2 linked regions of the Rhodopseudomonas palustris genome follow. The protein of the gene in region 2 binds, or shares a complex with, the protein of the main gene of each other region. Links are inferred from orthologs where the notes say so. Each region holds a gene or a part of one and is shown on either strand. Other genes may lie near its edges.

Region 1 (2,855 bases), 320 kb from region 2 along the record:
CGTTCGCCCCGTGATGCAGGACGTGAAGCGAGGTCACAGATATGAGCCGATTGCGCGGCGACAAGGGTGGGCCCCGTTTCCACCCGTGAGTTGATACCGATTCGGCCAATCCCGGCAAAACCGACGAACGGCTTTTCTCCGCCGATGCCACGGCTTTCACGCCGCATCGTTAACGGTGCCTGAGGATGCAAAACGGCCGCCGTGACGGTGTAAGCTGGGATGCAAAGGGGCGCGCTCGGGTGGCAGGTTCAAAAGCCCGATCGACACGCGACGCCGGACAAACGGTCTTTCTTCTGCCATTCTCAACCATCGGGGCGCTCCGCCCAAGGATAGCTAGACGAGTTTCCAGGCCCGCTCGATGCGATTGATTTCATCGGCGATGAGGCGCTTCGCTTTTCCCGGATCGCCCCCAATTTCAATTGCGATCACGCCTGGTCTCGGATCGAACTTCTTACGGATATCAGGCTGCAAATATGGCCGCAGGGAAAGGTAGGAGCTTGTGGTCGTGAAGCCTCGGCCGGACTCACTAACTACATCGAAACCTGGATTCCAATTGTCGATTAACTCGCGACGCCAATCGTCGATCAGGCGTTGGCGCCGAGCTAGTCGTTGGCGCTGTCTTTCGATCCCCCAATTTGCCCATGGCGCGAGAATCGATGCAGCGCCACCAATAGCTGCAGGCGCAACAAATTGAAAAATAAAATCTAATATATTCAATGCATACCTTCATCGGCAGGATCAGACTTCCATCTTAGGTTGCAAGATATTTGTCCGCTGTTCAGTGGGCAAGCGTATTGAGAGGCCGCTCAATGCAAAACGGCCGCCGTGACGGTGTCACGGCGGCCGCAGCGATGATTTTCAGACGATGCGGATCAGGCCGCGGTCTTGTCGTCCTCGTCCTTGTACAGCTCCTCGCGGGTGACCGGCTTCTCGGTCACGTTGGCGAGCTCCAGGATGAAATCGACCACCTTGTCTTCGTAGATCGGGGCGCGGAGCTGGGCGACGGCTTCCGGATTGGAGCGGTAGTAGTCCCAGACCTCCTTCTCGCGGCCCGGCATCTGCCGGGCGCGCTCGATCACCGCACGGCTGACTTCGTCGTCGGTGACCTGGATCTTGTTCTTCTCGCCGATCTCCGACAGCACCAGGCCGAGACGGACGCGGCGGTCGGCGATCTTGCGATACTCTTCCTTGGCGGCGTCTTCGGTGGTGTTCTCGTCGGCGAAGGTCTTGCCGGTCGACTGCATCTCGGCGTTGATCGAGCGCCACATCACCTCGAACTCCTGCTCGATCAGCGACGGCGGAGCATCGAACTTGTGGGCTTCGTCGAGCCGGTCGAGCAACTGGCGCTTGACCTTGAGCCGCGACGCGCCGGCGTATTCGGCGGCGAGCCGGGCCTTGGCGGCTTCCTTCAGCTTGTCGAGCGATTCCATGCCGAGCGTCTTGGCGAACTCGTCGTCGATCGTGGTCTCCTGCGGAGCCTCGAGCTTGGTCGCGGTGGTCTCGAACTCGGCCGGCTTTCCGGCCAGGGTGTCGCTGGCGTAGTTGGTCGGGAACGTCACCTTGATGGTGCGGGTCTCGCCCACCGCGATGCCGACAAGCTGATCCTCAAAGCCCGGAATGAAGCTGGCCGAGCCGATCACCACCGGAATGTCCTCGCCGGTGCCGCCGTCGAACGCGACGCCGTCGATGGTGCCCTTGAACGACACGGTGACGCGGTCGCCGGTCTCGGCCTTGGCGCCCTCGGCCTTGTCGGCGTAGGAGCGATTGGCCTCGGCGATCCGCTTGATCGCGTCATCGACGTCGGATTCGGCCACCTCGACCACCGGCTTCTCGACCGAGAAGCTCTTGAAGTCGGCCAGTTCGATCGCCGGGACCACCTCGATCGCCACCGTGTAGGTGAGATCGGACTTGCCCTCGAGGATGTCCTCGATCTCCTTCTGGTCCTGCGGCATGGTGATCTTCGGCTCGGTGGCGAGCCGGAAGCCGCGCTCCGAAAAGATGCCATCGTTGGTGTCGCGGACCAGCTTGTCGATGGTCTCGGCGGCGACCGAACGGCCGTACACGCGCTTCAGATGAGCGGTCGGCACCTTGCCCGGACGAAATCCGTTGAGGCGCACCTTGTCCTTCAGATCGGCGAGCCGTTCGCCGACCTTGGCGTCGATGTCCGCAGCCGGGACACTGACCTGGAATTCGCGCTTCAATCCGTCGGCAACGGTTTCCTTGACCTGCATGGTGTCGATCTTCTTCTCTTGGCTCCGGCCGAAGGACCGGAAATGGTCGAACTGCGATGCGGCCTCACAGCCTGCATCATCGGGTTGGCGGACATCCGTCCTGGCGGACGGCCCTCCGGAAAATCGTCATGAGCAAAAGCACTTGCGTGGTGCGGGCGGAGGGACTCGAACCCCCACAACTTTCGTCACTGGAACCTAAATCCAGCGCGTCTACCAATTCCGCCACGCCCGCGAAGAGCATCATGTCCGGCCGCGATGCCGCGGGCGGCGGCTTATAGCATGACATATAGGGCCCGCATCAAGAGAAACCCGCAGCTTTTACCAACCGCGGCTGGCCGTCGCAGGCTAGACAGCGTCCGGCGAACATGGTCCGCATCGCGCATGATCGATCAGCCGCCTGCCCTGTCCCGCCGCACCCTGCTCGCCGGCTTCGGCGCCGCAACGATCGCTCCTGCGCTTCCGATTCGCGGCGCAGTGGCCGCGCCGTCGCGCAAAGCGTTGCTGCTCCGCGCCGCCATGGATACAGCCGAGCTGAAGCCCGGCGCGGCCGCAGTGAACCGGCCGACTTTGAGCCTCGACGCGCCGGCGTTGACCCGCGGTGACGAGGTCGCGGTGCAGTTCGAG
Region 2 (6,427 bases):
GTTGATCAGCCGCGAGACCGGGATGAGCTTCGGGCGCTGGCGCCAGCAGCTCGGCGTCATGCTCGCGGTGCAGTGGCTGGCCGGCGGCGCCTCGATCCAGCAGGTCGCCGCCGATCTGGGTTACGAGAGTGTGCCGAGCTTCGTCACCATGTTCCGCAAGACGCTCGGCACGTCACCGGGCCGCTACATGGCGGAACGCCATGCCGGCGCCCGAGTCACTTGCTGCTCAGATACAGCGGCGTCCGCACCGTGAGCTGATAGGCCGGCTTCGGCGTCCACGCCACCTGCGCGGTGATGCCGTACAGGCGGTTGTCGTTGTCGTCCATCTTGTCGAGGTCGATCCGCAGGATCGGCTGGGTGAAGGCGTCGATCGGGGTGAAGCGCAGCAGTTCGGCGCCGCCGAACGACTGCAGGCCGGCGCGGCCGGTCAGCTTCCAGTTGCTGTCCCACTGGTAATAGCCCCCGAGCCAGCCGACCGTGTTGGGGTGGATCGCGGCGCGGTCGGCATCGATCGCCGTGGTGGTGTACTGCACGCCAGCCAGAACGCCGCGGGTCTCGTCGGCGTCGAATGCGTAGGACGCCTCCAGGATGGTGTTGAGCGAGGTGGTGGCGAGCGGTCCGCTCGGCACCGAGCGGGTGAGGGTGGTCTGTAGTGTCAAGGTCGGCAGCGATCCGCCGTCCTGGCGATAGATGTCGGCCTGGACGCCGACGTTCCAACTGGTGATGTCGACCGCGCTCCAGCCAGATCCGCCGTTGCTGGTGGTGGCGCTGAAGCCGCCATACAGCGAGACGCGGTCGTTGACGTCGACGGTCAGTGGCACGTCCAGTTCCACGCTCTGGCTCGCCGGCAGCGTCGGCGTCTGCAGCGGCGGCAGCGCCGTCAGCTCCCGGAGCCGGGACAGCACCGCGATGGTCGGGCTCGCAAAGCCGATCGACAGCGCCCCGGCCGGGGTGCGGCCGTAAGTGGTGCGGAGATCGAGGTAGATATTGGGATAGGTCTGCGCGGGCGCCGCGTCGTCGTCATCTGCGTCGGCCGCCAAGGCGGGGGCGGCGAGGAGATGCAACACGCCGGCAGCGATGGCGGCGGCCGCGAGATGCCATGGCCGCCGGGTCAACCGAGCTCGCCCCCAACTCGCCATCTGATCCCATCTCTTGCTGCGGCCGGCCGATCGCGGCGTCCAGCTCCGGCAGTAAGCCACAGCGTCGCTGCGGCCGGCAATCGGGATCGTCTGCCATCTGTGGATCGCGGGACCGCGGGACGCGATCGTCCTTGAATCGGGCGGCGGTCGTTGGTCGAATGCGTCTCGGTCTCGATGTGGTGTTTAAATACCGTAGGGCGCCGAGGCGCGCAGGAAGGTCCGGTTTGTGCCGAATCGAGACGGCGGGAGCGGTCGATTCCCCCGACTCGGTGCCGGAATCGCCTGGGCAACACCTGACGATTCTATGAATCGCGCCCTGCAGACCCCGGATCGAGCCGCTGCGGACCCCACCCGGAGTCCGAAATCGGCGTCCCTGCGCGAGCCTGCCGCGATGCGATAACGCCCCATTCCATCGGCGTTTCATGCCGGTCGGATGGAGTGCGAAAAGTCGTCGCCGAACCGTCATCTGGCGGCTGTTTTGCCTTGACTTAGGGGGAGTGCGCCGATACAACCCGCCCACTTCAAGACAGGCGGTGAGCTTCGCCAACGTCGGAACGGACAACCCGGGCCGTCCTTTCAAGGACTTTCGGGCACCACCCTCGACCCAAGTCGCTCAAACGCTGTCGACATAAGCCAGGCAATGCCAGGACATTGAGCGTTCTTACGGGGCTCTTTCTCGTCGGAACGGTTTTGGAAGCATGACCTCGGTCGGAGCCGGTCAGTGGAAGCTGCCCGGTCTTTGCTGCGGTCCTCTGTTGCGTGGAAGCGCTTTCCGCTCAGCGATGGGTGGCTGGCGCGATTTCGCTTTGCGTGATCGGGCGTGGGTCCGGTCGAGCAGGGCGGCCGCTGGGGCGGGTAGCCCCGAATGAATTTGCGAAGCCGACTGATCGGTTTCGCGCGAAGCTTGAGGGTGAAGGCGAAGATGCCGACGATCAACCAGCTGATCGCAAATCCGCGCGTGGTGCAGAAGTCGCGCAAGAAGGTTCCCGCGCTGCAGCAGTCGCCGCAGAAGCGCGGCGTGTGCACCCGCGTCTACACCACGACGCCGAAGAAGCCGAACTCGGCGCTGCGTAAGGTTGCCAAGGTGCGCCTGACCAACGGCTTCGAGGTCATCGGTTACATCCCGGGTGAGGGTCACAACCTGCAGGAGCACTCGGTGGTGATGATCCGCGGCGGCCGCGTCAAGGACTTGCCGGGCGTGCGCTACCACATCCTCCGCGGCGTCCTCGATACCCAGGGCGTCAAGAACCGTAAGCAGCGCCGTTCGAAGTACGGCGCGAAGCGTCCGAAGTAAGCGGGGAGAGCATCCATGTCCCGTCGTCACGCCGCCGAAAAGCGCGAAGTTCTTCCGGATCCGAAGTTCGGGAACATCATCGTCACCAAGTTCATGAACTCGGTGATGTATGCCGGCAAGAAGTCGGTCGCCGAAAGCATCGTCTACGGTGCCTTCGACATCATCGAAGCCAAGACCAAGCAGCCGCCGCTCGGCGTGTTCGAGCAGGCGCTCGAGAACGTCATGCCGGCGATCGAAGTGCGCTCCCGCCGCGTCGGCGGCGCCACCTACCAGGTGCCGGTCGAGGTTCGCTCCACCCGCCGTCAGGCGCTGGGCATTCGCTGGCTGATCTCGGCCGCCCGCGGCCGCAACGAAAAGACCATGACCGAGCGTCTCTCCGCCGAGCTGCTCGACGCCTCGAACAATCGCGGCAACGCCGTGAAGAAGCGCGAAGACGTGCACAAGATGGCGGAAGCCAACCGCGCGTTCTCGCACTATCGCTGGTAACGGCGAAGCAACGGAATCAAGGAAGACGTCATGCCCCGCGTTCACGCCATCGAGGACTACCGCAACTTCGGCATCATGGCCCACATCGATGCCGGCAAGACCACGACGACCGAGCGCATCCTGTTCTACACCGGCAAGAGCCACAAGATCGGCGAAGTGCACGAAGGTGCCGCGACGATGGACTGGATGACGCAGGAGCAGGAGCGGGGCATCACCATCACGTCCGCCGCCACCACCGCGTTCTGGAACGGCAAGCGTCTGAACATCATCGACACCCCCGGCCACGTCGACTTCACCATCGAAGTCGAGCGTTCGCTGCGCGTGCTCGACGGTGCGGTGTGCGTTCTCGACTCCAACCAGGGCGTCGAGCCGCAGACCGAGACCGTGTGGCGCCAGGGCGACAAGTACAAGGTTCCGCGCATCGTCTTCGCCAACAAGATGGACAAGACCGGCGCTGACTTCTTCAAGTGCCTGCAGGACATCGTCGACCGTCTCGGCGCCAAGCCAGTGGCGATCCAGCTCCCGATCGGCTCGGAGAACAACTTCAAGGGCGTGATCGATCTGGTCCGCATGAAGGCCGTGGTGTGGAACGATGAATCGCTCGGCGCCAAGTTCGAGGACGTCGATATTCCCGAGGATCTGCTCGATCAGGCCAAGGAATATCGCGAGAAGATGATCGAAGCCGCCGTCGAGCTCGACGACGACGCGATGGGCGCCTATCTCGAAGGGACCATGCCGGACGAGGCGACCCTGAAGCGTCTGATCCGCAAGGCTGTGCTGACCGGTGCGTTCTATCCGGTGCTGTGCGGCTCGGCGTTCAAGAACAAGGGCGTGCAGCCGCTGCTCGACGCCGTGGTCGACTACCTGCCGTCGCCGCTCGACGTGCCGGCGATCAAGGGCACCGACGATCAGGGCAACGAAGTCGTGCGCAAGGCGGACGACAAGGAGCCGCTGTCGCTGCTCGCGTTCAAGATCATGGACGACCCGTTCGTCGGCACCATCACGTTCTGCCGCATCTACTCTGGCGTCCTGCAGAGCGGTACCGGCGTGGTGAACTCGACCCGCGAGAAGAAGGAGCGCATCGGCCGCATGCTGCTGATGCACGCCAACAACCGCGAAGACATCAAGGAAGCCTATGCGGGCGACATCGTCGCGCTGGCCGGCCTGAAGGAAGCCCGCACCGGCGACACGCTGTGCGATCCCGCCAACCCGGTGATCCTCGAAAAGATGGAATTCCCGGAGCCGGTGATCGAAATCGCGATCGAGCCGAAGTCGAAGGCAGACCAGGAGAAGCTCGGCGTCGCGCTGGCGAAGCTGGCCGCCGAGGATCCGTCGTTCCGGGTGTCGACCGACCTCGAGTCCGGTCAGACCATCCTGAAGGGCATGGGCGAACTTCACCTCGACATCAAGGTCGACATCCTGAAGCGCACCTACAAGGTCGATGCCAACATCGGCGCGCCGCAGGTGGCGTTCCGTGAGCGCATCACCAAGAAGGCCGAAGTCGACTACACCCACAAGAAGCAGACCGGCGGTACTGGTCAGTTCGCGGCGGTGAGCTTCGTCGTCGAGCCGAACGAGCCGGGCGCCGGCTACGTGTTCGAGTCGAAGATCGTCGGCGGTGCGGTGCCGAAGGAGTACATCCCGGGTGTCGAAAAGGGCATCGAGAGCGTGCTGTCTTCGGGCGTGGTCGCGGGCTTCCCGGTCGTCGACGTCAAGGTGACGCTGGTCGACGGTAAGTACCACGACGTCGACTCGTCGGCGCTGGCGTTCGAAATCGCCTCGCGCGCCGCGTTCCGCGAAGCGCTGCAGAAGGGCAAGTCGGTCCTCCTCGAGCCGATCATGAAGGTCGAGGTGGTGACGCCGGAAGACTACACCGGCTCGGTGATCGGCGACCTCAACTCGCGGCGTGGCCAGATCCAGGGTCAGGACATGCGCGGCAATGCCAACGTGATCAACGCGATGGTGCCGCTGATGAACATGTTCGGTTACGTCAACAACCTGCGCTCGATGAGCCAGGGCCGGGCGAACTTCACCATGCAGTTCGACCACTACGCTGAAGCGCCGGCCAACGTGTCGGCTGAAGTCCAGAAGAAGTTTGCCTGATTGTCGCCGGTGTGAGCCGCGACTGAACGGAGAGAGCAATGGCCAAAGCAAAGTTTGAACGTACGAAGCCGCATTGCAACATCGGGACGATCGGTCACGTCGACCATGGCAAGACGTCGCTGACGGCGGCGATCACCAAGGTTCTGGCGGAGACGGGCGGTGCGACGTTCACGGCCTACGACCAGATCGACAAGGCGCCGGAAGAGAAGGCGCGCGGCATCACGATTTCGACCGCGCATGTCGAGTACGAGACGCAGAACCGTCACTACGCGCACGTCGACTGCCCCGGCCACGCCGACTACGTGAAGAACATGATCACCGGAGCGGCGCAGATGGACGGCGCGATCCTGGTGGTGTCGGCGGCCGACGGCCCGATGCCGCAGACCCGCGAGCACATCCTGCTGGCCCGTCAGGTCGGCGTGCCGGCGCTGGTGGTGTTCCTGAACAAGTGCGACATGGTCGACGATCCGGAACTGCTCGAGCTGGTCGAGATGGAAGTGCGCGAGCTTCTGTCGAAGTACGACTTCCCGGGCGACGACATTCCGATCGTCAAGGGCTCGGCGCTGGCGGCGCTGGAGAACTCCGACCAGAAGCTCGGGCACGACGCGATCCTGGAGCTGATGCGCCAGGTCGACGCCTACATTCCGCAGCCGGAGCGTCCGATCGACCAGCCGTTCCTGATGCCGGTGGAAGACGTGTTCTCGATCTCGGGCCGCGGCACCGTGGTGACCGGCCGTGTCGAGCGCGGCGTGATCAAGGTCGGCGAGGAAATCGAGATCGTCGGCATCCGCGACACGCAGAAGACCACCTGCACCGGCGTGGAAATGTTCCGCAAGCTGCTCGATCAGGGCCAGGCGGGCGACAACATCGGCGCGCTGCTGCGCGGCACCAAGCGTGAGGACGTCGAGCGCGGCCAGGTGCTGTGCAAGCCGGGCTCGGTGAAGCCGCACACCAAGTTCAAGGCCGAAGCCTACATCCTCACCAAGGAAGAGGGCGGCCGCCACACCCCGTTCTTCACCAACTACCGTCCGCAGTTCTACTTCCGCACCACCGACGTGACCGGTGTGGTGCACCTGCCGGAAGGCACCGAGATGGTGATGCCGGGCGACAACATCGCGATGGAAGTGCACCTGATCGTGCCGATCGCGATGGAAGAGAAGCTGCGCTTCGCCATCCGCGAAGGCGGCCGCACGGTGGGCGCCGGCGTCGTCGCCGCGATCATCGAGTAAGAACGCGAATAGCGAATAGCGAGCGGCGGATAGGAGACTATTCGCTGCTCGCCACTCACCACTCGCTCTCTAAAGAAAGAATACGGCAATGAACGGCCAGAATATTCGCATTCGCCTCAAGGCGTTCGACCATCGGATTCTCGATACGTCGACCCGCGAGATCGTCAACACCGCGA

What was found. Proteins that work in one complex are often made in the same cells at the same time.
Region 1: the proteins of rpsG (region 2) and tig are in contact, whole or in part, in a crystal structure (PDB 3GTY), measured with the Thermotoga maritima proteins. The link is inferred for Rhodopseudomonas palustris from one-to-one orthologs. Residues at the interface, in WP_004081843.1 of Thermotoga maritima: Lys34, Lys52, Lys55, Glu59, Arg62, Gln63, Glu66, Asn67, Lys69, Val71, Arg95, Ala109, Lys110, Lys111, Gly112, Arg113, Pro114, Glu117, Glu121, Ile124, Ala125, Tyr127, Asn128, Asn129, Thr130, Gly131, Lys135, Asp139, Arg142, Met143; in WP_004081061.1 of Thermotoga maritima: Glu122, Val124, Val129, Leu130, Tyr133, Glu188, Gly259, Ile262, Tyr263, Glu266, Ser270, Glu273, Gln274, Glu277, Arg308, Gln311, Ile312, Ser315, Tyr316, Glu325, Arg329, Arg336, Leu363, Phe366, Trp367, Arg373, Leu377, Arg381, Leu384, Glu387.

What each region holds. Positions count from the first base shown.
Region 1 is NZ_CP041387.1:2,226,958-2,229,812, forward strand. What follows is about bases 53-2,855. They hold tig (trigger factor), read right to left. Parts: upstream 2,232-2,855; coding sequence 873-2,231; downstream 53-872. Other genes in these bases: FLL57_RS10165 (hypothetical protein), read right to left, coding at 334-717; FLL57_RS10180 (multicopper oxidase family protein), read left to right, coding at 2,613-2,855. UniProt on the Bacillus subtilis protein: Involved in protein export. Acts as a chaperone by maintaining the newly synthesized protein in an open conformation. Functions as a peptidyl-prolyl cis-trans isomerase.
Region 2 is NZ_CP041387.1:2,547,505-2,553,931, reverse strand. Bases 1,494-4,183 are described here. They hold rpsG (30S ribosomal protein S7), read left to right. Parts: upstream 1,494-2,448; coding sequence 2,449-2,919; downstream 2,920-4,183. Other genes in these bases: fusA (elongation factor G), read left to right, coding at 2,950-4,183; rpsL (30S ribosomal protein S12), read left to right, coding at 2,062-2,433. Outside these bases: FLL57_RS11705 (AraC family transcriptional regulator), read left to right, coding at 1-253; FLL57_RS11700 (hypothetical protein), read right to left, coding at 216-1,139; more of fusA, read left to right, coding at 4,184-5,022; tuf (elongation factor Tu), read left to right, coding at 5,061-6,251; rpsJ (30S ribosomal protein S10), read left to right, coding at 6,340-6,427.